Regions from separate parts of the Cutibacterium acnes genome, predicted to be linked through region 2. Evidence: riboswitches for the same ligand, from Rfam matches in the RefSeq annotation. Region 2 holds a riboswitch; each other region holds the start of a gene.
The links. A riboswitch is a leader RNA that binds a small molecule or an ion and turns the genes downstream of it on or off. The one in region 2 is predicted to bind thiamine pyrophosphate.
Positions count from the first base shown of each region.

Region 1 (9,879 bases), 800 kb from region 2:
GGTTCCGTGCGAGGATTTTCGACGCCCCGGCGGGCTTGTATGCCACGCCTTTGAGGGCCAGCGGAACCAAAATAACGATGATGATGGCGTTAAAGATGATCGCCGAGAGCACCGCCGACGCTGGGGAATGCAAACCCATAATATTGAGGGCCGACAGACCCGGGTAGGTCGCCATGAAGATCGCTGGGATGATCGCGAAATACTTGGCAATATCGTTGGCGATCGAGAAGGTCGTCAGGGCACCGCGCGTGATGAGTAGTTGCTTGCCGATTCCGACAATGCTGATGAGCTTCGTCGGGTCGGAGTCAAGGTCCACCATGTTGCCGGCCTCCTTAGCAGCCGAGGTGCCGGTGTTCATCGCGACGCCGACGTCCGCCTGGGCCAGAGCCGGGGCATCGTTGGTGCCGTCACCGGTCATCGCGACCATCCGGCCACCCTCCTGCTCCTTGCGGATGTAGGCGAGCTTGTCCTCCGGGGTGGCCTCGGCGAGGAAATCGTCCACGCCAGCCTCCTTGGCAATGGCGGCTGCGGTCAGCGGGTTGTCTCCGGTCACCATGACAGTGCGGATGCCCATTCGACGCAGCTCAGCAAACCGGTCGGTTAGACCCTCCTTGACGATGTCCTTGAGGTGAACGACGCCGAGCACCTTGCCCGAGTGGTCGGGGGTGCGTACCGCCACGACGAGCGGAGTACCACCGGACTGGGACACCGAGTCGACCCGGCGATCCATGTGCGCCAGCGTGTCGATGTCCATATTGATGTGGGACTCCGTCAGCCAGGCGCGTACAGCAGATCCGGCACCCTTACGGATTTTGGTGCCGTCGGGAAGGTCGATGCCCGACATTCTGGTCTGAGCGGTAAAGGGGACGACTTTCCCCTGTTCGCCGCAGGCATCGGGGACGAAGCCCTGCTCGCGGGCCAGGTCGACGATGGAGGTGCCCTCGGGAGTGGGGTCGGCCAGCGAAGACCGGGCGGCCGCGTCGCGAATCTCTTTGTCGCTCACACCCGGCATCGGTATGAATTCGCTGGCACGACGGTTTCCGTAGGTGATGGTGCCAGTCTTGTCGAGCAGAAGAGTCGTAACGTCGCCAGCGGCCTCCACCGCGCGTCCGGACATTGCCAACACGTTGTGCTGCACCAGGCGGTCCATACCCGCGATGCCGATGGCCGACAGCAGAGCACCGATCGTCGTCGGGACGAGGCAGACCAGCAGCGCCACCAATACCGTGACGCTCACCGGCCTGGCGGCCAGGGACGCAATCGGGTTGAGGGTCAGGGTGACGAGGACAAAGACAATCGAGAGGCTCGCCAGCAAAATATTGAGGGCAATCTCGTTGGGGGTCTTCTGACGTCCGGACCCCTCAACCAGGGCGATCATGCGGTCGACGAAACTTTGCCCGGGCTTCGAGGTGATTTTGACGACGATACGGTCCGAAAGCACTGTCGTACCACCGGTGACGGCAGAACGGTCGCCGCCGGACTCCCGTACCACGGGGGCTGACTCACCGGTGATGGCCGATTCGTCGACCGAAGCGATGCCCCAGACGATGTCGCCGTCACCAGGGATCGTCTGGCCCGCCGCCACGACGACGACGTCGCCATACCTGAGCTCCGAGGAGACGACCTCGGTTGTCGTGGTGTGCTCGGCGGACGGATCGTTCCGCTCGTCCCACCCGTCGACGCGAATCGCGCTGGTGGCGGTGCGGGTCTTGCGCAATGACTCGGCCTGGGCCTTGCCGCGACCCTCAGCGATCGACTCGGCAAGGTTGGCGAAGATGACGGTCAGCCACAGCCACACCGCAATGGCCATGGAAAAACCGACGGAAACACCGCCGTCGGTGACACCAGTGAGCAGTTCCAGGCCAGCGATGATGGTTGTCAGGACTGCGCCAATCCACACCAAAAACATAACCGGGTTGCGCCACTGAAAACGCGGATCAAGCTTACGAAGGGCTCCGGGCAGGGCCTGACGCGCCTGAGTCCCGGTGAGACCGCGGGAACGCGAATTCGAAGGGATGACGGTCATGATCAGATCAGTCCTTCGGCCAGCGGTCCGAGCGTGAGGACCGGAAAGAAGACAAGCGCTGTGACGAGGATCGCGGTGAACACGATCAGGGTCGTGAACAACGCATTGTGCGTGGGAAGGGTGCCGGCGGTGACGGGCACTGGTTCACGTTCGACCAAGGCACCCGACAGGGCAAGGATGAGGATGATCGGTACGAAGCGCCCGAGGAGCATGGCCGCACCGAGGGCGGCACACAGCCAGTTCGTCGAGGCGTCCAAACCGGCGAAGGCCGAACCATTGTTGTTGGCGGCTGAGGTGAAGGCGTATACCAGCTCGGACAGCCCGTGCTCGCCCGGGTTGGCGATCGAGGTATTGACACTACTGCGTAGGCCCGGGACGGCCAGGCTCAAGGCTACGCCGCATAGCACCAGAGTCGGCATCACGAGGATGTACAAGTCCGATAGCTTCATCTCACGCGGGCCGATCTTCTTGCCAAGGTATTCCGGCGTACGACCGACCAGCAAGCCGGCGATGAAGACCGCGATGACGGCGATAACGAGCATGCCATAGAGACCGCTCCCCACACCGCCAGGGCTAATCTCGCCGAGCATCATGTTGAGCAGGGTGAACATCCCTCCGATGGCGGTGAAGGAGTCGTGCATCGAGTCGACTGCGCCGGTGGAGGTCATCGTCGTCGAGTTAGCGAAGAGGACCGACTGAGCCAATCCGAAGCGCTGCTCCTTGCCCTCCATCGGGGCTCCCGCGAGGCGTGCGGCAGTACCGTGGCCAGAAAATTCGGCAGCGGCCATGGCACATAGGTTGACGGTGAACAGGACGACCATCGCAGCGAGTATCGCCCTGCCCTGCCGCACATCTTCCACCATCTTCCCGAAGGTGCGAGGCAGCGAGAACGGGATGAGCAGGATGAGGAAGATCTCGAGCATGTTCGTCCACGGTTGCGGATTCTCGAAGGGGTGAGACGAGTTACCGTTAAAGAAACCACCACCGTTAGTGCCAAGCTCCTTGATGGCCTCCTGAGAGGCGACGGGACCGCCCGGGATGACCTGGTTTCCGCCAGCCACACCGGTCACGTGCAGGAACCCGGTGAAATTCTGGACCGCGCCACCAGCGATGAGCAGGAAAGCCGCTACGGCGGCAATCGGCATGAGGATGCGCAACGTGCAGCGGGTGAGATCCACCCAGAAGTTGCCGATGGTGTGCTCACCGTGGCCAACGAATCCGCGAATCAGCGCAACAGCAATCGCGATGCCGGTAGCGGCGGAGACGAAATTCTGCACGCACAGGCCAGCGAGCTGGACGAAGTGCCCGAGGGTCGCCTCCGGTGAGTAGGCCTGCCAATTGGTGTTCGTGACGAAAGAGATCGCGGTGTTGAAGGAGACCGCCGGATTTACTGATCCCTTCCCCAGGGACCATGGCAGCCATGGCTGGAGACGTTGCAGAGCGTAGAGGAAGACGACTCCGCAGAAACTGAAAGCCAGTACTGCGCGAGCATAAGACTTCCACGTCTGACCGGCACGGGGATTGACCCCCATGACGCGGTAACACCAGGTCTCGACCCTCGTGTCCTTGTCAGAGGTGAAGACACGGGCCATGTAGGTGCCCAGGTGATGCTGAGCGATACCGAGCGCGATGGCGAGCAGAGCCAGACCCGCCAGGAAACAGATCCACGTCATTAGAAACGCTCCGGGCGGATAAGGGCAATCACGAGATACACAACGGCGGCGATACCGAGGATGGCGGCCACCAGATTAAGGATGGTCATAGCGCATCGACCCCCTTCACGCACAGGGCGAGCAGGATGAACAAGGCGATGACACCGAGCAGCCAGATGACGTCGAGCATGACGGGCTCCTTGACGACGACCCGGGGTTTCCGGGGTGCCGGTTGTGGCACCACCACCCATCGAAACCGCGTGACCCGGCCGCTGTCGCGCTTCCCTACGGATCCCATATGGGGATGTGCGGGATCCTGACGTTTTCCTAACACTCCCAGTTCGAAACCGTTCTGGGAGCGCTAGTCACCCCGGCGACCCCATCACACAAGTTCCACGTACCATCCCCTCCTTGGCCTCATCATCATTACGGCTCTCCTCGCCACATCACCCTCTTCCCGCCATGGACCCGTCACCACGGTGCCCCTTCACCTCCTCCACCCTGAGTGTGGTGATTGGGGTGGTGGCTGCCCGTGGTGCCATCTCACGTGGCTGGGATGCGAGTAGGTGACGACTTATCCACAGCCAGTACGGCTGATCTGGGCCGGGTTGTCCACAGGTTCAAAAAACGTGGTGCATCCGCGGGCCTGTGTCGATAACTGTGGACATGAGGGAAAACTTTGAACTAGAGCTGCGCAGCAACGGCGGGGTGGCGCGCATTGTCCGTGACAGCCCATTGCGAGGCCAGGCTGACCGGTCCGTCGCCCGGGGCGATACGGTACGCATCCTGCCGGGAGTGGTGGCCGCCACCGGCGCTGCCCGCCACGTCACTACGATGATCCAAGCACTGAAGTTGTGGCACCGCGACGCGACGCTGGTCGGCATGGCCGCCTTGGTGTTGCTCGGACTGAAGAATCCGGTCACTCAGCGCTGCTGGGACTACACCGGCATCCAGGCCATCGAGGCGTTCTCGCCCACTCGCCGTCTGAGGCGACCCCGTATCTGGGTGCATCGCTGGCACGTGCCCCACTATTTCACCATCGAAGAAGAAGGAATACGAGTCGCGATCCCAGAAGTATCGGTGATCATCCTGGCAATCCAGGGACAGTGGGACTGGGTGTGCCAGGCTCTGCGCCAACGCCTAGTGACCCCGGCCTCATGCCGGGCGGCCCGTAAAGCCCTCACCGGCCGGTACTCGAAGGCCGAAGTCGACCGTGCGCTAGCCGACATCGACCTAAATCCTTGGTCGATCCCGGAGCTGGAATTAGCGCGAATCCTACGGGCAACCGGGATCACTGGTCACAAGCCGAACCACCAAGTGTGGGTTGGTGAGGGGAATTATCGCTATGTCCTGGATCAAGCGTTCCAGGCTGAGATGCTGGGCGTGGAAATGGAAGGCCGCTCGGTCCACGGCACCCCGGAAGGGTACGAGGCGATGATGGTGCGTTCGGCCCATCTGGAGCAGGCCGGGTGGAGAATCCTACACGCCACCCCGACGATGCTGCGGCGCGATCCGAAGTTCGTGCTGGACTGGATCATCAATCACTTGCACAAACGTCACCGCCCTAAGACCACGCTCACCAACCAGGTCCTGCGCCAGATCATGAATGGCGCCGTACCGGCGTAAACCTTGCTGATTTCTCTAGCTAGACGGCAGGTGATTGTGTCCGGTTGTGGAAATCAGGGTTACGAACCCACGGTCTGCAACCCCACCAGGCATCCCCAACGATCACGACCCATATCGCCACACAGAGGTGAAATGAAAGTGTGTGGGTGAGGTGGTCATCCATGATGGTGAAGTATCACCACACGGAGCTGAGGGGAACAGAGCAGAAGCGTCAACACGGGATAAAGTCACAACCTCAATGCCTACGCCAACGGGGAAACAACGTCAGCCCACCAAACCGCCTCAGAGCATCAGCTAACCCGCACCTCATCGAAAGACTGCACAACCTGCCGCACCACTGCGGCAGGGTCATCGGAGGCCATGATGGCCCGCACCATCGCGACACCGGCCACACCGGTGGCCGCCAAAGCAGGGACATCGGCCACCTGGACGTCACCGATAGCGACAACCGGCAGGCTGCTCGCCCCTACTAAGGCCGGATACCCCTGAACGCCGAGCGGGGAGCGGCCCGATTCCTTGGTCGGGGTGGGTCGGAACGGTCCCGCACCCACATAGTCGAGCGCATCAGCGAACGGTTCGGCCGATCTCACGAGGTCCAAGGTTCCCGTGGTGTAACCGACGATCGCGTCGGGGCCCAGCATCGCCCGCGCATCACGCACCGGCAAATCCGTCAATCCGACGTGCACCCCGTGGACGTTCCCTCGCGCCCGTATGGCCGCCCAGGCGACATCGGCGCGGTCATCCACGACCACCCGCGTCGCGGGGTTCGCTCGACGAACCGCCTCGCCGACCTGCAAAACCAGACTGAACAGATCACGAGTGGACAATTCCTTGGCCCGTACCTGCACCATCCCGGCACCCGCCCCAGCGGCCGCTGCCGCAGTCTCGACGGTGTGCCGACCAGTCCCCGACGTCACCAAATAGCACCGCAGGTCTAAAGTCATCTCATCTCCTATTTTGCGGTTCTCGCCGCCTCGTCAAGGGCGTCACGCAGCTGCACCCGAAAACTTCCGGGTCCGCCAGCACGCGCTGCCGCAACCTCCCCGGCCACGTCGGGCCCAGCATCAAGGAATTCCCGAGCCATCCGAGTACGCACCGGGACTAGCCCGATGGCCGTCGGGGCGAGCACCCAAGGGGTTCCTCCGGGCCGCGCGGCAACGGCGGCGGTGAGGCAATGGTCCATCGGGGCCCGACAACACCCGCCCACAGGGCAGCGCGTCCCTCAGAGGGCATCGACGTTCCAGCCGAGGCCAGGCGCGCAACAGACACAAGTGTGGTCATATGATCTTTGTGCTGACGAGCTAGTCAGACCCGCAAAGCTTGGTCGAAGAACTCCAATTCGTGACGGCAGGCCGTCAGGTAGGCATGGGCAGCGCGAGCCCTGGTGACGGCGGAGGCGTTCTGGAAGGCTTTCTCCACCAGACCGATGGTGTGTGACGCCCCCTCGACGAACTCGGGATCCCCATAGGTCTGCAACCATGAGGCGTAAGGGTGGTCGTCGGGAACGTGCGGAACCTTGGCACCCAAGTGTGCATAAAGCCAGAAACAAGGCAGTACCGCTGCCGTACCGACGACGTAGTCGTCACCCAATGCCCGGGCCAGCAGAAAGTCCGTGTAGGCCAAGGTCACCGGCCCGGCAACCACGTCGATGTGATCCCCTAACCAAGAGCGGTGCAGTTCTGCCTCCTCAACAAGGCACGCCTGAGAGGACTGCGCCCACCACACTGACTCCTCCGGGTCGACAGCACGAGCCGCCAAGGATGCCAAAGCTCGTGAATAGTAGGTGAGGTACTGAGCGTCCTGCCCCAGGTAGAACTCGAAGGCCGGCTTCGACAGGGTGCCGTCGACGAGAGCGGCAACAAAATCCGAGTCCTCAATGCGACGAGCGATGTCCCCACTTGCTTGCCACAGGGCCGTCGTCCATGGGCCGGCTGGGGCAACCACCGCGTCCGGTGCAGGCTCTGCCGATCCAACCAACCCTTGCGGGGATTCCAAGGGGTCGATGGGCGCAAACCACGCCACTGCCGAGGCGTCCTTGGCCAGCCGACGTGCCCGATGGGAGTGGTCCACCGGGCCGTGGCCCTTACCGACGTTCAGCGCCGACCCGTACTGAATCGCTTCGTGCAGCCAGTCGGTGACCCACGCCAGGGCATCCCCCGGGGTGTCACCGGCACCCAACCGGGTCGCCAAGGCTGAGGACAGTGAGCACCCGGTACCGTGGGTGTTGGTCGTCTTCACCCGCGCCGCCGGGACGGTGTGCATTGCTCCTTCCGGCGTCACCCACATATTGTCGACCCGCTGCGAATTCAAATGCCCGGTCTTGACGACGACAGCCACTCCCGTCTCAGCCGCCCACCGACGAGCCTGCTCCACGGCCTGCTCCGGGGTCGTCGCCGGCTCGCTCCGGCACAGCACCGCGAGCTCCGGAATATTCGGGGTGATGACGGTTGCGCGGCGACAAAACTCGCGCATGGCAGCCTCTGCGTCGGGGGCAAGAAGGCGGTCCCCGCTAGTGGCGACCATTACCGGATCGACGACGACTACCGGCGGTCGATGCTCGTCGAGGAAGGTCGCAACCGCGTCGACGATCTCAGCGGTGCCGAGCATTCCGGTTTTGACGGCGTCGATTCTCACGTCATCACTGACAGCGGCCAGTTGCTGGACCAGGAAGTCGGTCGGCGGGGTGTGGATGGCGCGCACCCCTTCGGTGTTCTGGGCCACCAAGGAGGTGACGACAACCATCGCATATCCACCTGCCGCGACGATTGATTTGGTGTCGGCTGCGGTGCCAGCTCCACCGGACGGATCGGTACCCGCAATTGACAGGACGCGGGGAATTGTTCCCCGCTCGGCAAGCGCATCACTAGTGGTCATCTCGGACATCCCTTCGCCAGTACGAACTAGATCAGGTTCCACGGGTGTGATCTCAGCGCCACCGAGGCGCACCCCGTGTCCAAAGACCAGTATGTCACCCCACCACAACTTGCGCTCCGCCGCTGAAAACCGACCGAACACCTGCAAAACTCCTACAAAAGTCGTTGGCAAGGGTCCATTAGGCGGTGACAGCGCTATCGTGGGAACTGGTCGAAGTTCACCGAAGGACTTCCGACGAAGTCGTGTGAGGAGCAGTCATGACGAACTTCCAACACATTTATCAACGCAGCTACCCTGTGAGCCCGGATGGCAACCCTTTCGTGCAGAACGACCTCGGCCGCTACACCCAGAACCACCCTGTACCGCCCGATGACGTCGCTGAGCGCAAGGCATACCTCGTCGGCTCGGGCATCGCCTCGCTTCTTTCCGCTGCCTACTTGATTCGCGACGCCCAGATGCCTGGGGAGAACATCACCATCCTCGAGGAAATGTCAGAACCCGGCGGCGCGTTCGACGGAGCAGGGGATACGGAGAAGGGCTTCATCGCTCGCGGTGGTCGTGAGATGGGGCAACACTTCGAGTGTTTCTGGGACATCATGAAAGACATCCCAGCCTTGGAGATGCCCGAACCCTACAGCGTTCTGGATGAATTCCGGATCGTGAACGAGAACGACCCCAACATCAATCCGTGTCGGATTATCAATAATCGCGGTCACAAGCGCGACGCCTCAAAGATGGGGCTCAACAAGAAAGGCCAGCTCGACATCGTGAGGCTCTTGCTGGCCAAGGAGTCGGACACCTACTACAAGTCGATCGAGGACTGGTTCGACGAGGACTTCCTGCAGTCCACCTTCTACCTGCTGTGGAAGACGATGTTCGCCTTCGAGCAGTGGCAGTCCCTTACCGAGCTCAAACGGTACATGCACCGCTTCCTGCAGTATCTTCCCGGTTTCTCGAATCTGTCCTGTCTGCGATTCAGTCGCTACAACCAGCACGACTCCTTCGTCGTCCCGTTGGTGAAGTGGCTCACCGAAAAGGGCGTGAACTTCCAGTACGACACCCTCGTCTACGACGTCGACCTAGAGATCACCGCCCACCGCAAGATCGCCCGCGGCATCCTGTGGCGCGATAAGGAGGGTGGCGAGCATCGCATCGACATGTCCGCCAAGGACCTGGTGTTCGTGACCAACGGTTCACTTACCGAGTGCACCGGATACGGCGACATGGACACCCCTGCCCCTTACCACAAAGACATGCAGGCCGGCTGGGAGCTGTGGCGCAACCTGGTTCGCCGCTCCCCCGCGTTCGGACGTCCCGATGTCTTCTGCGGCGACGCTGACAAGACGGTGTGGCAATCAATCAGCTTCAACTTCATCGGTCGTGACCACCCGTTCCTCAAGAAGATCAAGGAGCTGACCGGCAACGATCCGTTGTCCGGGCGCACCGTCACCGGCGGCATCATCACCGCCGAGGACTCGTCGTGGTGCATCTCGCTGACGATGAATCGTCAGCCACAGTTCCATGGCCAGCCTGAAGACTGGGGCGTGGCATGGGCCTACGGGCTGTACCCGTTCGAAAAGGGCGACGTCGTCAACAAGACAATGCTGGAATGCACCGGCGAGGAACTGCTCAAAGAGTACTGCTATCACTTCGGACTGCTCGACCAGTTCGAGGAGGTCAAGGCCCACACCAAGGTGCGAA
Region 1 covers NZ_CP023676.1:131,156-141,034, reverse strand. The annotation lists gene kdpB (potassium-transporting ATPase subunit KdpB) at 1-2,026, opposite strand, end outside; gene kdpA (potassium-transporting ATPase subunit KdpA) at 2,029-3,699, opposite strand; gene CPA42_RS00645 (potassium-transporting ATPase subunit F) at 3,699-3,788, opposite strand; gene CPA42_RS00640 (hypothetical protein) at 3,785-3,976, opposite strand; gene CPA42_RS00635 (endonuclease domain-containing protein) at 4,345-5,304, shown strand; gene CPA42_RS00630 (thiamine phosphate synthase) at 5,595-6,248, opposite strand; gene CPA42_RS00625 (hypothetical protein) at 6,257-6,433, opposite strand; gene CPA42_RS00615 (bifunctional hydroxymethylpyrimidine kinase/phosphomethylpyrimidine kinase) at 6,610-8,187, opposite strand; TPP riboswitch at 8,170-8,264, opposite strand; gene CPA42_RS00610 (oleate hydratase) at 8,436-9,879, shown strand, end outside.
Region 1: it holds a riboswitch for thiamine pyrophosphate, as region 2 does, so the genes downstream of both, CPA42_RS00615 (bifunctional hydroxymethylpyrimidine kinase/phosphomethylpyrimidine kinase) here and thiM (hydroxyethylthiazole kinase) in region 2, are expected to answer to the same signal.

Region 2 (9,879 bases):
TCATGAGTGTCTCACAGATGTGAATCTTTGTGGTAGGTCCACCGTTAAAACGGGAAGTAAAGCCACCATACTAGCCTTTCTGCTTAGGATGAATTCACATGTGTGAACTCATGGCCTTGCGGGGTTGCTGTGGCGGCGGCTCAATGGTTCCCGTCACACAGTCGTGAGAGAGGAATCACTCCAATGGCCGTCGTTCGTACCATCAATGGCGACGTTTCGCCCGACACCCTCGGCGTCGTCAATGCCCACGATCACCTCATCCGCGTCGGAGCCGGGGAGGTCTACATCGACCCTGACCACTTGCTTGACGACGTCGACAAGGCAGCCCAGGAGGCTACATATTTCGTCGAGGCCTCTAAGAGCTGGGCCGCTGGGGGAACCATCATCGACATGTGCCCGGCCTCCTCAGGCCGCGGCGTGCTCAAAACCCTCCAGGTCGTCGAGAAGGTTCCGGGGCTGCAGGTCGTCCAAGCCACCGGATTCCACCAGCAGAAGGTCTACCTCGAGTGGCGTCAGAGCTGGGTCAACCAGTACACCGTCACTCAGATCGCCGATCTACTCATCGCCGACATCGTTGAGGGCATCGACCGTTTCGACTATATGGGCCCCATTGTCGAGCGCACCAACGTCAAGGCGGGCGTCATCAAGTGGGCCACCGCCTACGGCAAGATCACCGAGTGGGAAAAGAAGTCCGGCCAAGCCGTCGCCATCGCATCTAAGGAGACCGGCTGTCCCATTAACACCCACGTGACGGCCGGAACTTGTGGCCCTGAGCAGGCAAGATTCCTTGTTGACCAGGGTGTTGATCCGGCCAAAATCGCTATCGGCCATATGCAGCGCAACTGGGATCCCTGGGTTCACGAGCAGATCTGCAAGCTCGGCTGCTACGTCGAGCTGGACGGCACTAACCGCATCAAGTACGTCCCGGATAACACCCGCGTCAACCTCGTGAAGACCCTCGGTGAGAAGGGCTACGGCAAGCAGATTCTGTTGGGCACCGACTCCGGTAAGGCCTCTTACCAAAAGGTTTACGGTTCGGTCTCAGGCATCGATTACGATCCGGCCGTCTTCTGTCCACGTCTCGTCGAAGACGAAGGCGTCGACCGCGACTACGTTAACGACCTCCTCATCAACAACGCGGCCACCTTCTTCGGCTTCGAGCCGCTGGCCGGGTGACGACGATGCCACGACTTCAGATCGCTCTTGACACCTATGATCTGCCGTCGGCCCTGGCTCCGTTGGCCACCGCCGTCGACCAGATCGACATCATCGAGTGCGGTACCATCCTCGTCCTTGCTGAGGGAATGGATGCGGTGCGGGCTATCCGGGCTGCCTACCCTGACAAGACAATTCTTGCTGACGTTCGCATTGCCGAAGCCGGGGCCAAGATCGCCCGAATGTGCTTTGAAGCAGGCGCCGACCTCGTCTCCTGTGTCGCCGGAGCATCCCTGACAACCATCGACCAAGTATGCAAAGTGGCCGGGGAGTTCGGCGGTGAAGTGCAAGTCGAGCTCGCCGACGAGTGGTACGACGCCGAGCGTGCCCGCAGATGGCGCACACTCGGCGTCCAACACGTCATCGTCAAGCGTTCCCGTGACCGCGAGGCCGCCGGAGACCTCTCCTGGAAACCAGAAGACCTCGGGCGGGTCGACGAGCTGGCAGGAATGGGATTCACCGTCACCGTCACCGGAGGAATCACCCCCGAAGACCTTCCGGTTTTCGCTGGGCATCCGGCCGGCATCGTAATTGCCGGTCGCTCAATTGTCGCTGCTGATGATCCCAAAGCTGCCGCGAAACGACTGCGCTCCACCTTGGATGAGGTGTGGCCGCAATGACCGAATCGCTGACCGACGGGGTGACCCTCGGCATCTATGAGAAAGCCCTCGTCGGCAACCCCTTGGCTACCGACGACGACTGGCGACGCTTCCTAAACCAGGTACCCGAGGCAGGATTCAGCTTCGTCGACCTGTCCGTCGATGAGTCTGAAGAGAGGATGGCACGGCTCGGATGGGACCAGCGCCGGCGTCGCATGGTGCGCCATTGCGTTGAGGCCACAGAAACCGCTATTGGTGGTGTCTGCTTGTCGGTACATCGGCGTATTGGCCCTGGTAGTGCCGACCCAGCCGTGCGCCAGCGAGCTCGGGAGGTGATGGGCGAAGGATTGCAGCTGTGCCACGACCTTGGCGCTCCTGTGCTTCAGGTCGCGGGGTATTACTGCTACTACGAGCAGATGAACGACCATGCCGAGCAGTGGTACACCGACCTCCTGCTCGATGCCGTCCCGATGGCTGCACGGCTGGGGGTCGTCATGGGCATCGAGAATGTTGACGGCACCGACGTCACCTCTATCCGGAAGGCGATGGAGTTTGTCAAGCTTGCCGACTCGCCCTACCTGCAGGTGTACCCAGACCTTGGCAACATTGCCGAGCAACAGCTTGACGTCGTGACCGAACTCGAGGCCGGGCGGGGCCACATGGTCGCGATCCACGTCAAGGATGTTAGGCCGGGCGAGCCTCGTCGGGTACCAATGGGGGAGGGCACCGTCGACTGGGACGAGTCCTTCGCTGTCCTTGCTGAGCAGGGTTGGCGCGGCCGAATGATGATCGAGATGTGGAACGACGACGCTCCCGATTCCAACACGCGCAGTGCGTCAGCACGCCAGTTCATAGAGGAGCATCTTAGGACCGCTGGAATCCCGGTTCGCCGCGCCCTCTTTTGACCCTGGGCTGGGGGCTCGGCATGAATTCCGGGCCGCCCAGTTCTGCGCCTCTACAAATTTTCATTATTGTTCAAAGGAGAACCCTTCATGCTTGAAAAGCTCAAGACAGACGTCTGTCGAGGCAACCTCGGACTGCCCCGTCATGGACTTGTGACGTGGACCTCGGGCAACCTGTCCGCTCGGGACCCTGAGACCGGCCTTGTCGTCATCAAGCCGTCCGGGATGCTGTATGACGCTATGACCCCGGACGATATGGTTGTTGTCGACCTTGACGGCAAGGTCGTGGAGGGGCATCGAGGAGCGTCCTCCGATACCGCCTCACACTTGTATGTCTACCGACGTCGCGACGACATTCGGAGCATTATCCACACCCATTCCACCTTCGCCACCGCGTGGGCGGCCACTGGCCAGGACATCCCCTGTGCAGTGACGGCCATCGCTGATGAGTTTGGGGGGCCAGTGCCGTGCGGCGACTACGCCCAGATTGGCACTGAACAGATTGGTGAGCAGATCATGAGGTTCATTGACCAGTCGCCAGCGGTGCTACTCAAAAAGCATGGTGTCTTCACTGTCGGCACCTCGATCGAGAAGGCCATCAAAGCAGCTGTCATGGTTGAGGACGTCGCCAAGACCCTCACCTACGCCAAACTCATCGGCGAGATCTCCCCACTTCCACAGTCGGAGATCGACTCCAACCACGATCGATACACCAACCGTTACGGCACTGCGGCAGCATCCACGGGGGTGACGGCATGACCTACGACATCTCGACCATCGGCGAGGGGCAGATCCGGCTCACCTGCTATAAGGGTGAACGTCTCATTAATGCCCAGCAGTTGCGTGCCACCGCAGCCTGCTCCGAGGCCAATGTGTCCGGCTTGTTGTCTCAACTTGGGCGCAGTACCTGTTGGGCCTCTGTCATGCCGAAGGGCGATCTTACTGATCGGGTCGTCAACGAGTTCCGCAGTGTTGGGGTCGACGTTTCCCACATCTGTATGAAGCCCGAAGGGCGCGTCGCGTTGTATTTCATGGAGCCCGGTGAGTATCCGATGCCTGCCCGCGTGCTCTACGACCGGGAGCACACCCCGTTCCGCGACGTCACCGTCGAGGACCTCGACTGGGAGGCCTTGCTCGATACCCGTCTGGTCTTTGTCACTGGCATCACCGCTGCCTTAACCGAGAATACTGCGGCTGTGGTGCGTCACTTCGTTGACGAGGCTCACCGCCGTGGCATTGCCGTCGCCCTCGACGTCAACTACCGGTCCCTGCTGTGGGGTCCGGAGCACGCTCGTGAGGTGTTGGAACCAATTGCAAGGATGTCGAATATTGTCTTCTGCTCGGTGCGTGATGGCAAGGCCGTCTTCGGCATCGAATCTGATGGGGAGCAGGCATGCCGCGAATTGCGTGAACTGTTTGGGGTCCCGACGGTCGTGTCTACCGATCAAATCAATGGTGTGTACTTCTCGGACGCCGAGCGCGGCGACTGCACGTTCCCCGTGGTTCAGGTGCCCGTCATCGACCGCCCGGGCGCGGGAGACTCCTTTGTCGCGGGAACCCTTCACGGGTATCTCGGAGGTGACGTGGTGCAGGGAATCCATTATGGACAGCGGACCTCCGCCTACGCTCTAACCCATTACGGTGATCTGACTCGTGTGAGCCCTAGCGAACTCAATATTCCCCCGAATACCGACATTCTGCGCTGAACCTGATCACAGCGCAGACAGGAGACACACTCACATGTCCACCTCAACAACACCCAAACAATCAGCTCTAGACCTCATCGATTCGCGTCCCTTAACGCGCAATCAGAAGAATCTTGTTGCCCTAGCCGTCGTCGGAAATATCTCCGAGTTCTTTGATATCTTCCTCATTGGTTTCGTCGTATCCGTCCTGACTAAGCCATGGAATCTGACTGGCACTGAGGCGGGCGTCATTCTCGCCTGTTCCGGTCTGGGGACGGTCATTGGCGCCATCATGTGGGGACGTCTTGCCGACAAGATCGGACGCCGCTCCTCTTTCTTCTGGTGCGTGCTCCTGTTCGTCGTGTTCACTGTAGTATCAGTGTTCACCCCAGATCGTGGCTGGATTATGCTCGCCATTTTGCGTATTGGCGTGGGGATCGGAGTCGGCGGACTTAATATCACCTCGATTCCCTACGTCCAGGAGTTCGTGCCTGCTAAGCAGCGCGGTCTTCTTGCCGGCCTGGCGTCGGTATTCATCCCCCTCGGTCTGTTCTTGGGGTCGTTAGCACAAAATGCACTGGGCGATAATTGGCGTGCCCTCATCGCTTTGGGCGCCATTCCTGTTTTCCTGCTGGTGTGGATCCGTTTCGTGCCCGAATCACCACGGTTCCTACAGAGTCATGGGCGTGATAAGGAAGCACGCGAGGCCCTAGCCTGGGCACTCGATATACCCGCTGACGACATTGGAGATTTGCCTGCCGTTGAACACGTCCAAGACGCTTCCTACTCACTTGTCTTTGGTAAATACCGCAAGAGTCTTCTCATCGTCAGTCTGGGATCATTCTGCTTCATTCTGGGCTCTTTTACGATTCAGTCGTGGGGCCAGACCCTGCTCAAGACCGGCTTTGGCAAGTCTCCCGAGCAAGTCGGGACCCTGTTCATGTTCGTTTCCCTGGCCGATCTCATCGGGCGCTTCCTATCAGCATGGCTGGCAGACCGCATTGGTCGGAGAGCCACCATGTTGTCGTTTGGCCTCATCGGTGCTGGCGGGACTCTCATCATCGCCCTTTCGGCCCGCCTGGGTTGGGGCTGGCAGATCTTCTTCGTCGGTGTCCTCATTGCGATGGCCTTCGCCGACGGCGCCTTCGGCATCCTCAATGCTTTCGGCGCCGAGCAATTCCCCAACGAAGCTCGCTCGACTGGTCTGGGACTGGGCTACGGCATCGGCGCCACCGCCAAGATCATCGGTCCGGCGCTTATGGGACTCATGGTGGGCGGATCTGCCGTCAAGCAGAATGTCACCCTGGACGCGGTATTTCCGGCATTCATCCTGTTCGCTGTGCTGCTAGTCATTGGCGGTATGACGTACATGTTTGCCCGCGAAACTCGTGGCACCTCGCTCGACACGATCTGACCAATTAGATGATCCTGATGTCGAGGGCCTGTACCTGCCTCAAAGGATTGACCGAGGCCGTGACTTGACGGGGTGGTTTAGGGGTCCTCGACACGCCAGATCGAGCGGTGCGGAGTGATTTACGACGTTGACAGTGAGATCTGGAGGTTCTTTGGTGGCCTTAACGGCGTCCACGATGGATAGACGGCATTACAGGCCTTGCTGTCCTTTACAGTGATAGATGTTGTGCTCGTCACTGGTGGCTGCTGCAGTTGCGGAATCCAACGTGTCAAGTCGTCATAGGCCGTTGCACAGCATCTCTTTGTCCCCGACAGCTCTCCATGACAACGAGGTTTCGGTCTCGGCAACCTCTGACGTAGCAGCGTCGAGAACCTCAACGTCAGGGTCAAGGTGGGGGCTATGCCGGCATGGTGTCACCCGGATCTTTGCCTGGTTGGAGCTGGTTTGAGACGGCATTTCCCGATTAGTAGGGCGAGGACCGTCGTGAGCGCACGGCACGGCGGTAGGTTAGAAGGCAACGACGCGGGAGCCCACTGATCGCTGTGGGCTGAGAGGGCGCCACGAAGGTGCCGACCGCCGGAACCTGTCCGGATCATGCCGGCGAAGGGAGTGGTTGACATGACTGAATTGTCGAATTTGGTGGCGGAATCTGTAGAGCGATTACGCCGAGACAAGCCGCTGGTGCAGTGCCTGACGAACATCGTCGTGGCTAATTTCACCGCTAACGTGTTGCTGTCTGCAGGGGCGGTTCCTGCCATGGTCGACAATCCCGAGGAATCCGAGGGATTCGCCTCCATTGCCGACGGTGTACTCGTCAACACCGGAACTCCCTACCGGGAGACCGCTGAGGCCATGATTGCTGCTGCGCGCGGTGCCGCAAGCAGCAACACACCATGGGTACTTGACCCGGTGGGGGTAGGCATGCCATGGCGCACTCGGGTGGCCCTGGATACCTTGGACGTCGCCGCTCCAGCCGTCATCCGGGCGAACGCCTCTGAGGTGTTGGCATTGGCCGGTACTGGTGCCTCCGCTCGAGGTCCGGAGGCAGGAGATGCTGTTGAGGATGCCTTGGCGTCCGCGACTCAGCTCGTCCGCCGTTACGGCTGCGTAGTGGCCATTAGCGGCCCCGTCGATCACATCCTCGATGCGGACCGGCATGTGATCGTGTCATCGGGGCATGAGTGGATGACGCGGGTTACTGGAGTTGGGTGCTCACTGGGAGCTCTCACGGCAGCCTTTGCGGGAATCCAGAATGACCACCTCATCGCGGCCGTGTCCGCGACCGCCATGTTGTGTGTCGCCGCCGAACGGGCAGCTGAGCGCAGTGCTGGTCCGGGGGCTTTCGCGCAAGCTCTTGTTGACGAATTATTCCTGGTATCACCCGACGAGGTTGGTGAGCGGGGAGGGCTCCGCGATGTCACGGCCTGAATTTGATCTGTCGGTTTACCTCGTCACCGACACCGCCCAGTGTGGCGGACCTGACGAGGTTGTTGAGACCGTGCGCCACGCTATCGCCGGCGGGGTGACTCTGGTCCAATTCCGCGACCACGACTTGTCCGATGACGAGTTCGTCGCTTTGGGGCGACGCGTCAGAGAGATCTGTGTGTCGGGAGGGGTGCCCCTCATCATTGATGACCGCGTACATCTCGTTGCCGAAATTGGGGCCGATGGTGTCCATGTTGGGCAGTCTGACATGCCGGTCGACCAGGCCCGTGCGATTCTGGGCGACGATCTACTCATCGGCTTGTCCGCTCAGACTCCCGCCCATGTGGAGGCCGCCCTGTCCCAGGGGCGTGACATCGTCGACTATCTGGGAGTTGGGGCCCTGCATGGTACTGGAACCAAACCTGAGGCTGGGGAGCTCGGCCTGGCTGAGATTCGTGATGTCGTCAACGCCAGCCCGTGGCCGGTGTGCGTCATCGGTGGGGTGAGCGCATCCGATGCTCAAGACGTAGCCCGGGTGGGATGTGACGGCCTGAGCGTCGTCTCGGCGATTTGCCGGAGTACCGACCCCAAGTCCAGTGCACGGGAACTTGCGGAGGCGTGGCGTACGGCGAAGGAATGATGACCATGGCCTGGTGTGGAGACGTGCACAAATGGCCATAGATGCTGGCATCTTGTTCAGATGAGCGGACCTGGTGCGCAGCGTTCTGAATCAGGCGCGAAGGCACCTTAAGATGACCGTCATGAGCACTTTTGACGCCACTCGTCGCGCCTCCAAAATTTCCGTTGTCGGTGCTGGTTCAGTCGGTTCTTCACTGGCCTACGCCTGCCTCATCCGTGGATCGGCCGGCCTGGTATCCCTCTACGACATCGCCAAGGACAAGGTCGAGGCCGAGGTGGCGGATCTCGCCCACGGCACTCAGTTCACCCCTGCTTCGGTCATGGGCGGTGCTGACGTCCACGACACTGCTGACTCTGACGTCGTCTTCATTACTGCTGGGGCCAGACAAAAGCCGGGCCAGACTCGCCTAGACCTCGCCGGCGTCAACGCCAATATTTTGCGTTCCCTCATGCCACAGCTCGTTGAGCAATCCCCGAACGCCCTGTTCGTGCTAGTGACCAACCCGTGTGACGTCCTCACCGTCGTTGCCCAGGAGGCCACCGGATTGCCCGCCAACCGTGTTTTTTCCACCGGTACGATGCTCGACACCTCGCGGCTGCGTTGGCTCATCCGTCAGTGGGCCAACGTCGAGCAGCGTCATGTCCATGCCACCATTGTGGGCGAGCACGGCGACTCGGAGTTTCCGCTGTGGTCGACAGCCAATATCTCCGGTGTACCGATCCGCGACTGGGCAGTTGACGGTAACCGGGTGTTTACCGAGGATGTACTGGCTGACCTAGCCCACGAGGCGGCTTACGCGGCTTACAAGATTATTGAGGGCAAGGGCGCTACGAACTACGCCATTGGCTTGACGGGCGCTCGTCTAGCCGAGGCTTTGCTCCGTCCAGGCCGCTCCGTTCTGCCATTGTCGAGCGTCATGACGGACATGCACGGAATATCGGGGGTGGCCCTATCGATGCCCTGCATTGTCTCCCGTGACGGCATTGAGGGGGTCGTCCCCGTTGCTATGGATACCGAAGAAATCGCTTCTCTCAAGGCTTCAGCGGAACGGCTGCGTGACACTTTGTCATCGATCGCTTGACCCGATGAACATCTGTGCTGCTGACCGCATAAGCTAGGGGATATGTCAGTTCCCTTTCAGTATGCGCATGATGACGACGGAGGCCTTCTAAGGATTGCGGCCCGTGGCCAGGAGGTGTTGACGAACCCTCTGGCCAATCGGGGCACTGCCTTCACTATCGAGCAGCGAAAGGCGCTTGGTCTCACCGGCCTGTTGCCGTCGGGTGTCATGACAATCACTGATCAGCTCAAGCGGGTCTACGCACAGTATTCGGCGCAGCCTGATGACCTAGCCAAGTACCTGTACCTCAACCACATGCATGACCGCAATGAGGTGCTGTATTTCCGCCTCCTTGCCGAGCATATTGAGGAGATGCTTCCAATCGTTTACACGCCGACCATCGGCAAAGCGATTGAGGAGTACAGCCACTGGTACGACCGTCCGCGCGGCATCTACCTGTCCATCGATGATCCGGAAGACATGGAGCAGGCTCTCGCACAGTTGGGTCATGGCCCTGACGGCGTCGACCTCATCGTGGCCACCGATGCGGAGGGCATCCTGGGCATCGGCGACCAAGGTGTCGGTGGCGTCGCGATCACGGTAGGAAAGCTAGCCGTATACACCGCAGCTGCAGGGATTCACCCTCACCGCGTGCTCCCGGTCATTCTCGACGTCGGTACCGACAATATGGAACGTCTTAACGACGATGGCTACCTTGGGGTACGTCACCCCCGCGTGCGCGGCGAGCGTTACGACGAGTTCGTCCAGCAATATGTCGAGACCGCTCACCGGATGTTCCCCCACGCCCTACTGCACTGGGAGGATTTTGCGGCCGGCAACGCCACCCGGATTCTCAACAAATACCGCGACGACTACTGCACGTTTAATGACGACATCCAGGGCACCGCGGCTGTCGTCGTCGCGGCAGTGCTGAGCGCC
Region 2 covers NZ_CP023676.1:931,389-941,267, forward strand. The annotation lists gene CPA42_RS04715 (sugar-binding transcriptional regulator) at 1-4, opposite strand, end outside; gene CPA42_RS04720 (phosphotriesterase family protein) at 184-1,176, shown strand; gene CPA42_RS04725 (3-dehydro-L-gulonate-6-phosphate decarboxylase) at 1,182-1,835, shown strand; gene CPA42_RS04730 (L-ribulose-5-phosphate 3-epimerase) at 1,832-2,719, shown strand; gene CPA42_RS04735 (L-ribulose-5-phosphate 4-epimerase) at 2,807-3,475, shown strand; gene CPA42_RS04740 (sugar kinase) at 3,472-4,422, shown strand; gene CPA42_RS04745 (MFS transporter) at 4,457-5,815, shown strand; gene CPA42_RS04750 (hypothetical protein) at 6,092-6,271, opposite strand; TPP riboswitch at 6,328-6,441, shown strand; gene thiM (hydroxyethylthiazole kinase) at 6,410-7,243, shown strand; gene thiE (thiamine phosphate synthase) at 7,230-7,880, shown strand; gene CPA42_RS04765 (L-lactate dehydrogenase) at 7,993-8,961, shown strand; gene CPA42_RS04770 (NAD-dependent malic enzyme) at 9,004-9,879, shown strand, end outside.

Region 3 (9,879 bases), 750 kb from region 2:
CGCCACCGTACGAGGCACCCAGTTCCTGGAGCCCCTCTTCGAGTTCTCCGGAGCCTGCTCGGGATGTGGCGAGACACCTTACGTCAAACTCATCACCCAGCTCTTCGGTGACCGCGCCGAGGTTGCCAACGCCACTGGCTGCTCCTCCATCTACGGCGGTAACTTGCCGACGACCCCGTGGGGCAAGAACGCATCAGGGCGTGGCCCGGCTTGGTCGAACTCGCTATTCGAGGACAACGCCGAATTTGGCCTGGGCATGCGAATGGCCGCCAACGTCCAAACCGAGTTGGCCAGACGCCGCCTCCAGGAGGTGTCCAGCCAACTCGACCCGGAGTTCGTCGAGGATCTGCTACATGGCCCGCAGCTGACCGAGCACGACCTCCAGAGCCAGCAGCACCGCGTCAAGGAGCTCCAAGCCAAGCTCGCCGACATGGAACAAACCCCGGCAGTGCGCGACCTCATGAGCGTCGCCGACCACTTACTGCGCCGGTCGGTGTGGATTATCGGCGGTGACGGATGGGCTTACGACATCGGTTCCGGTGGCGTCGACCACGTGCTTGCCTCCGGCCGCGACGTCAACGTCCTGGTCCTCGACACCGAGGTGTACTCCAACACCGGTGGTCAGGCATCGAAATCGACCCCGCTAGGGGCAGTTGCCAAATTCGCCTCGGCTGGCAAACCCACCGCCAAAAAAGACATGGCCCTGCAAGCCATCGCCTACGGGTCGGTGTACGTCGCCCGCGTGGCCCTGGGCGCCGATCCGCAGCAAACCCTGCGGGCCTTCCGCGAGGCCGAGGCCTACCCTGGTCCGAGCCTCATCATCGCCTACAGCCACTGCATCGCCCACGGCTACGACCTGCGCAACGGCCTGGACCAGCAGTACAAGGCGGTCCACTGTGGACACTGGCCGCTGATGCGTTACAACCCGGTGCTAGCCGACGAAGGACGCAACCCATTCCTGCTCGACTCCCCCAAACCCGACGAGACGTGGCGGGAGTACACCAAGCTCGAGCTGCGTTACCGGATGCTCCAGAAGGCCCATCCGGAAGAGGCCGAACGTATGCTGGACCTGGGCCAGCGCCAGGTAGAGCGTCGCTACGCCGAGTATGCCGAAATGGCATCCCGCACCGCCGAGGGCTTCGCCGTCGATGCCCGTATGTCCGAGTTCGCCGCTTCATCCAACCGCGCCTGACAGCCACGAAGGAATGACGTGTCATGAGTGATCTTCACACCAAGTACATGGGGCTAACCCTGAGGTCGCCATTAGTTGCCTCCGCCGGCCCCATCCAGCAGAAAGTCGACGGGGTCAGGGCCCTCGCCGACGCCGGGGTCGGAGCTATCGTCATGTACTCCCTATTCGAGGAACAGGTGAGGCACGAGGAGGCTCGGCAAGCCGAAATCGAGCTAGAGTACATGGACTCGTTCGCCGAATCGCTGAGCTTCTTCCCGACCGTGGCCAGCAACGAAGGCGGCATTACCGAGCGCTACCTCGCCCATCTGGAAGCCAGCGCCAATGCCGTTGACATCCCCGTCATTGCGTCCCTCAACGGGGCCACAAACGGCGGCTGGGTCGACACCGCCAAACGGATGGAGAACGCCGGCGCAGCAGGCATCGAGTGCAACATCTACATGGTGCCCGGTGACCTTGAACAGTCAGCCGAAGAAGTCGAAGACCGCCACGTCGAGATCGTCCAGGCCGTCAAAGACGCCGTGAGCGTACCGGTTGCTGTCAAACTCTCGCCGTTCTTCTCGGCCCTCGGCAATATGGCTACCCGCCTGGATGCCGCTGGTGCCGACGCCCTAGTGATGTTCAACCGGTTCCTGCAGCCCGACATCAACGTCGAGACAATGCAAGTAGAGCCCGGGGTGTGGCTGTCTTCCCCGGCTGACGCTCGCCTGCCACTGACGTGGATTGCTGCACTGTCGGGCCGCATTGGCGCCTCGCTGGCTGCGTCCTCAGGCGTCGAGAGCGCCAACGACGTCGTCAAGTACCTGCTTGCTGGAGCCGACGTCGTTATGACCACTTCAGCGTTGGTGCGTCACGGCGCCGGGTACGCGACCGAGCTGCAGAAGGGACTGGAATCCTACCTGCAACGCAAGGAAGTCGACCTTGACACGCTGCGCGGAACGCTCGCTGTCCCGAACGATGCGTCGACCGCCGAGTACGAACGCAACGGTTACGTTGCGGCCCTCGAGAAGGCCAAAACAACCTATGGATCCTGACCCTCGAATGTGCAGAAGGGCCGGTGGCGATCGTCACCGGCCCTTCGCTATGTCCGATACCTATCGCTGACAAGGGCACGGGGATGCGCCTTGTCCGGAAGAGTCGCTTCTCCCCAACCTCGCACCTCTCCCCACCCTTACACCTCTCCCCGGCTCTCCCGCCGCGTGTGGCAATCGGGGTAATGATGATGTCCGGTGCCATCTCAGGTTGCTCACTCATTACTCACCAACCGAAATACCACACCACCTCTCGGGCGAATAGCGGTATCCAATGGCCAGGGCGCTACCGCAAAGGCGCGGTGTCGAACCCACCGGTTGAGCTGCAATGCTGGTGCGCGAGGCCGTCACATGATCACCACGACTCGACGTCATCTTGAACGTGCCAGCCACAAGCTCAGGAAACCGATCCGAGCGCCATGATCGGCCGCTGCCGGAATCGGTCCACACGACCGGCCACCGGACCCTGGGGCCAGCCGTGGTAAACGGGTTCCGCAGAGGGCCCCGCGCTACTTTGACTGCCTCCACGACGAAACAGAACCAGAATTTCCACGAGTTATCATCGATTGAGTACCGCTTCTGGTCGTCAGGAGGATCAATGTCCCACCCATCACACTTCACCGCCCCATCGCCCTCGAAGCGCCACCCCTTACGCACCCTGAGCCGCCTCGGAGTAGGCGGTCTACTGGCTTACGCCGGTGTCGGTCACCTCACCTTCGTCCGCGAGGAGTTCCAAGCTCAGGTACCCGATTGGGTACCGGTCGATGACGACACGGTTGTCTGGCTGTCAGGAGCCGCCGAGATCATCCTCGGCGCCGCCTTACTGTCAGGCCGTCACAAGAAGTTCTGGGGACGCAGCGCAGCTGCCTTCTTCGCCGCAATTTTCCCTGGCAACGTCGGCCAACTCGTCGAGCACAAGGATGGATTCGGCCTTGACGACGACCGCAAGCGCGCAATTCGCTTGCTCTTCCAGCCCATCCTGGTGGGCCTGGCTCTGGAAGGCACCCGCGAGGACTAACACCCAGGGCTACGGCTCCGGTCGTGGCGCTGTCCACAGGCAGCGACCATGCCCGGTAGGGTTAGTGTGCGCCCAAACCCAGGAGGAAAGATGCCGCAACGCAAGGTCAGCGTGATCAATCACTACGCCTTTCCACCGGGATCAGGCGGCATCACCCGGAACTTTGACATGTTTTCCCGGCTGCGCGGCTGGCAGCCCCATTTTTATGCTGCCAACATCAACCACACCTCCGGTGAGCGCATGACGGTTGACGACCCGCGCTACACCCTCGTCCCGATCCCGCAGTACAAGGGCAACGGAGTCAAGCGGGTCCTCGGCTGGGTTGCCTTTGCCGCCGGCGCCGGAGCCCGAGCCCTAGCCCGCCCGGCCGACGTCATTTTCGCCTCCTCCCCACAGATTTTGTCCCCCGCAGTCGGGATGGTCGTCGCCGCTCTTCGTCGCAAGCCATTCGTCGTCGAAGTCCGCGATCTATGGCCGGAATCCTTGGTATCAGGCGGCGCCCTCAAGGAGGGGTCAGCCCTGCACAAGGTGCTGCAAGGGTTGGAAAAAACCATCTACGCCCACGCTCGCCAGATCGTCGTCGTAACGAAGGGCTGGGAGGACCACTTCCGCGAAATCGGCATTAACGTCGACAAGATCACCGTCGTCCCTAATGGCGCCGACCTGGCCGAATACGAGGTCAAGGAGTCCCGCGAAGAGTTGCGCAAGGAGTACGGCATCTCCGGGTTCACCGCGGTGTTCTCGGGAACCCATGCCAACTACGTCGGACTGGACCTCATCGTCGATGCCGCCCGCCGTCTGCCCGACGTCAACTTTCTGTTGGTCGGTGCCGGGGCGCGTAAGCAGTGGGCCATTGACGAAGTCGCCAAGCTCCGCCTAACCAACGTCACTTTCCACGACCAGGTGCCGAAGTCAGAATTGGTGCGCATCCTGTCGGCCTGCGACGTCGGTCTGCACACGGTATCCCCGCAGTCGGTCTTCGACAAAGGTATGAGCCCCAACAAGCTCTACGACTACATGGCTGCCGGGCTAGCCGTCGTCTCCAACGCCAAGGTGCCCATCCGCGACGTCATCAGCGACGACGAGGTGGGCGCATGCGTCGACCCCACTGACCTGGTAGCCGGTATCGAGCGGGTACGTGACGCCGACGAAGCCACCATGAAGCGCTGGCACGAGCGGGCCCGTGAACTCATGGCAAACAAGTACTCCCTGCAGGCATCCGTCGACAAGCTGGCGAGGGTGCTCGAGAAAGCGCTATATCGCTGAGCGCGCGTCAGTTCAGCCGAACAACACCGCCGCCAGGGCCGGAACCGCGACAACAAACGCTGCAAGCACCACTCCCCACAGATCACGAGCACGCCAGCGCGACTCCACCGCGTAGGTCCGGCGGGTCGCCGTCGCGAATCCGCGGGAATCCATCGCTCGGCTAAGGACTTCCGAGGACCTCATGGCATACAGCACCATCGCGAAGGTCATTGACGACAGGTACGTGATCCTCGAGGACAGGGACCGCTTGGGGCCCAACCCGCGCAAGTTACGTACATCGGACTGAATGTGCCACTGGTCACCTAGGTGACCCATCCGCACCACTCCGGCCATCGAAGCCACTACCGGACGCTGCGACAGGTGGGTTTGCTGGGCCAAGGCGTCACCCAACCGAGTAGGGTCGATGGCCGCCGAGGCCAGCGCTCCGGGCAGGACAAAAACGAGGATCCTCAGACCCTGACGAGTCGCCTCGCTCCAGGCGGACGGGTCAGTGAACCCGCTGTGCAGTAACAGGGTCGTCCAGACCAGCATCACCGCAGCGATGAGAACCGGCACCGTCCGCACCACCAAGGGTTTGACATGGCGGGAGCACATCGGGGCCATCACGGCAGCCGGGATAAGTCCCACAGCCCCCACGAGGGGGGAGCGCACAAAGAGAGACCCGAAAATGCCAGCAATGGCAATGAGAAAAGCAACGAGGGGGTTGATCGTCGTCAGGAAGGCTGGTTTTTCGCCCGGACGCTCATTGGGAGTGGGGTCCGGGACGCGGTAAGAGGCGACGTCGACGACCTCGTCGGCCATAGCGATGACCTGACGATCGTGGGAGGAAACGACGACGGCGACACCTGAGTCAGCAGCAGCACGAATCGCTGACAGCACGCTCGCGCCGCGGTCGTCGTCGAGGCCGACAGTCGGCTCATCGAGAAGGAGAAGGTCGGGGCGCTGGGCCAGGGCTGCCGCGATAGCAAGGCGCCGCTTCTCGCCCCCGGAGCACGTCATGGGGTGGGAGTCCAGGATCGATTTGAGCCCGAAGGTCCGCACCAAGTCCCTAAGATCGGCGTCCTCCGGGACCATCGGCGAGGCAAACAACTCGTCGGCAGCCGTTCGAGCCACCAGGTAATTCTCCGGGTTCTGCGGCACCCAGGCGGTCTGGTCCGGCAGGGTGAGTTCGCCAGACGCGGGAACGTCAAGGCCAGCGAGCAGCCTCAGCAGGGTGGATTTGCCAACCCCACTCGGGCCCGACACAACGGTAATGTGACCACGCCGGGCAGACATGGTGACACCACCCAGCAGCACGTCGTCGGACTGGGGACGGTGGGCATCGAGGGAGCTGGTAGAAGCAACCACCTCGCCCGCGGTGGAGGTGTGTGACGGCAATGACGTTGCCTCACGCGAGTCCAGGAAGTCTTCAAAGTCCCAGATCTTCTTGAGGGTGCCGTGGTCGGTCAATTCGACGACCTGGTCAAGGACGCCACGCCACTGGTCGGGATGGTGATCGACGACGAGCACAGTTCGGTCGTGGGCCATCCTGGCGATTTCGTCACGGATCGCCGTAGCCGACTCCTCGTCGAGCATGGAAATGGGCTCATCAAGCAGCAACAGCCCGGGATTGGTAGCGAGGATCCCAGCGATGGCGAGGCGCTGCATCTGGCCTCCGGACATCTTCGTAGTCGAGTGGTCCATGGGCATGGTGAACCGGGCTCGTCGTTGGGAATCCTCGACGATCGGCCAGATGTCCTCGCGCGGGACACGATGGTTCTCCGGGCCAAAGGCGATGTCTCGTCCGCATGTAGCAGCAACGACGGAGTGGATCGGTTCCTGCTGCAACAGTCCGACATTCACGTCGCCGGACCACGTGTTCACCCGCCCGGTAAGGTCGTAGCTCTCTTCCTCCAGTAAGCCGCCGATGGCGTGCAGCAAGGTGGTCTTACCAGCTCCCGACGGCCCAGATACAAGCACCCGGGATCCTGCCCCCAAATGGAGGTCGATGGGGCCAAGAATGGGCTCGTCGCGATCGGGAACGCCGACCGTCATCCCCTCGACATCCACCGGCACCGCCCGGCGGCTGGAAACCTCGTCAACGTGGTCAGCATGGGTCAAGACGTCAGTCATGACAGGTTTCGCGATGAGATTGTGCTCCGGGGTGACTTCCCGCCACGCAATTCACGAGAAACTGCGAAGGGGCTGAGCGCACCGGCAGCCGCGAGGCCACGGACAATACCCCATGCCACCAGACCGCCGAGCAGAGCCCCGGAAACGATCATGAAAACGAAGTAGACGATCGTGTCGCCGAAACGGAACATCGGGTAGTAAGAGATGCGCTCGTAGATGGCCTCAGCGAAACCGGTAAGAGCCCCGGCCACCAGGACAAGCTTCGGACCGGCCTTGCGGTAGGCGACGACGAGCAAACACAGCTCCATCGGCAGGGCCTGGACGACACCGGAAATGAGGGTGCCAGCCCCCCACGGGCCGCCGAGAGCAGCCTCAATGGCGGCCGCCAGAACCTCGGAGAGTAAGGCTGCACCGGGTTTACGAACGATGAGCCCAGCAAGAAGTGCCGGCAGGAACCAGATGCCAGAAAGGATGCCCTCAATGGGCAGATACACCGACGTGGCCGGCTTGAGGAGACTATATACCGCTCCGTAGCCGAGGAAGATGACGCCGAATGCCACAACAATCATCACTGGAGTCACGATGTCGATAGTGCGGTATCGCATGGTGAGTTTGTCGTTGGTCATAGAAGTCCTTCCGCTCATTCGGAAGGGGCGCGAAAGCGCGAAGAGCCCGACTCCCTACGCCGGTCCTAACCGGTTCAGGTTCGAGGGTCTGGGCGGTGCCCACTCTCAGCATCCGACGATGCTCCCCTGTCGTTGCTCTCGATCATAGCTATGACGCCGTGAGATCACCACCGCTCGACGCCACTCGACGCCCGCAAACCACCCGTGGCAATCATGGTTGGGAAACACCCCGGAGCCACTCCTGGTGGTTACCCACGGGATCGAAAACCAATTCACCACACGTATCTTGCCCCTGGAGGACGCCACATCAGTTCCCCCGCAGGGCGCGATTCGTGCGCTTGGTAGGTGTGGCTGTCATGGGGTCCTCCGGCCAGGGATGTTTGGAGTAGCGCCCCCGGTTTTCAACCCTCACCGCGGGATACACACTGGCCCAGAAACTCGCCAGATCGTCGGTGACGGCCAGGGGCCGTCGCGCCGGGGATAGCAGGTGGAGGACCACCCTCACCCTGCCGTCACACACCGTCGGGCCATCAGTCCAGCCAAAACACTCCTGGAGTTTGACTGCAAGAACCGGAGAGGTGTCACTGCCAGGCTCGGGATAGTCGACGCGGATCCGCGATCCGCTGGGGACGGTGATGGTCTCGGGGGCGACCTCGTCAAGACGAGCGGATTCCTGCCAGCCCAGCAGCCCCCGCAACCCCGAAGCTGCGTCACTTCCCCGCCCTGCCGCCAACGCGTCGAGGTCAAGCCACTCCTCGGCGCAGGCTAGCAGAGCCTCATCGCTGACATCGGGCCAGGGATCACCAAACACCCGATGGGCCAGGGCAAGACGGCGTCGCAAAGATTCACCGTTCTTCGTCAGGCTCGCTACGTCAAGTCCCCCAGACCTCACTGCTTCCAGCGCCACGTGGCGAGCCCGTACCGGATCTGGGCGGACCGGGGTCGACGACAACTCGATCGCACCGAGGCGCGACACCCGCCTGCCCCGTACTTTCCCGCCATCCCAAGTCACCGGTGTGTCGTTCGTCAGCATCGCCTCACCGGACTCCAACGCAGCCGACTCCGAGAGCGGGACAGCGGCCCGGATGAGGGCGCCACTAGTAATGCGCGAGGTACGTGCCACCGCCAGCCACGGCTGCCCGAGCAGCCCTGGAGGGCAGTTGCGAGGAAGGTCAACCCCCGTGCCACAGGCCAGTAGATACGACGTAGAACCCACCCCTCGGCTGCGAGCGATCCACCCCGGGCGAGCAAGGGAAACGACGGTGGCGACGGCATCGTCATCGGTGATGTCGGTAGGGGGAACGTCGTTGATGAGCCGGGCCAGCCGGTCAGCTTCGCGGCGCCACATCGCGGCCTCTGGGTGTCGCCCCGATCGCAGTTGACGCCATTGCCCAACGAGGTCGACCTGGCCGTCTTCCAGGCCAAGCATGGCGGCGATCTCAGCACAGCGGCGCGATCCGATGATGGCGGCACCGTCGGTCAAAGCCCTTGCCAGACGTGGGTCAAGGGGAAACGTGGCAAGGTGACGCCCCCTCGCCGTAATCCGCCCCTCCGCGTCGACGGCCCCCAGATCTCGCAGTTCCTCTTCGGCCGCAGCTACCCGATCCTGTGGCAATGGTGTTGGCAGTGCCATCCCTTCGCCACGAGGGGATCCCCACACCGCCAAAGACAACAGGGACGCCACAAGGTCGGCGTGGTCGACCTCGGGGGTAGGGTCGGCATTCATGCCCGCCCAGTCCTGGGCACGCAGGCAGCGCACTGCTACCCCCGGGCCCAGACGAGCTGCGCGTCCGGCGCGCTGCACTGCTGAAGCGCGGGATTCCCGGACCGTCACTAGGCCCGTCATACCTCGACCACGGTCGAGTCTCGGTTCGCGTGACAACCCGGAGTCAACAACGAGCCTCACACCAGGCACCGTCAGGGAAGATTCTGCGACAGCCGTCGAGACAATAACGCGACGCACATTCCCTGGATCTGACAGAGCATGATCCTGCTCACGTGCCGACATCGCCCCAGACAACCCGACCACATCTATCCCGGCGAGCCGGGAACGCAAATCCGCGACGACGTGGTCAACCTCGCGGGCGCCCGGAACAAAAACAAGTGCCGACCCTTCAGTGTGGCGATCAAGCGCGTCAACGGTCACAGTGCCAAGATGGCCGAGAAATTCGCGACTCACTCCCCGAGATTCCACAGCAGCACCAGCTGCCGGTGCCCACTCCACCTCGAGTTCATGCAGAGCGGAGGCCACCTCGACAACCGGCGCCGGCTCAACACCGCCGAGAAAAGCTGCCCACCCGGAACTATCGACAGTCGCCGACATCGCGACAATGGTCAGATCATCGCGCAATTGAGCAACTTCACACACCATTGCCACGACGAGGTCAGCGTCGAGGTGACGTTCGTGGACCTCATCGAGGACGACGGCATCCACCCCAGTCAGGTCGGGGTCGCTGAGTAGACGGCGCAGCAACACCCCGGTAGTAACGAACTCCACCTTGGTGTCGCGGGTTGTCGTCGACTCACCGTGCACGGTGTGCGACGCGAACTCCCCGGGGCGGGTCCCGGTCAGCGTGGCAAGTCGGCGAGCAGCGGCCCTCGCTGCCACCCGGCGTGGCTGGGTGACGATAACCCGAC
Region 3 covers NZ_CP023676.1:183,818-193,696, reverse strand. The annotation lists gene nifJ (pyruvate:ferredoxin (flavodoxin) oxidoreductase) at 1-1,192, shown strand, start outside; gene CPA42_RS00890 (dihydroorotate dehydrogenase-like protein) at 1,216-2,223, shown strand; gene CPA42_RS00885 (hypothetical protein) at 2,443-2,670, opposite strand; gene CPA42_RS00880 (DoxX family protein) at 2,819-3,238, shown strand; gene CPA42_RS00875 (glycosyltransferase family 4 protein) at 3,329-4,504, shown strand; gene CPA42_RS00870 (ATP-binding cassette domain-containing protein) at 4,517-6,616, opposite strand; gene CPA42_RS00865 (ECF transporter S component) at 6,613-7,242, opposite strand; TPP riboswitch at 7,277-7,380, opposite strand; gene hrpB (ATP-dependent helicase HrpB) at 7,550-9,879, opposite strand, start outside.
Region 3: it holds a riboswitch for thiamine pyrophosphate, as region 2 does, so the genes downstream of both, CPA42_RS00865 (ECF transporter S component) here and thiM (hydroxyethylthiazole kinase) in region 2, are expected to answer to the same signal.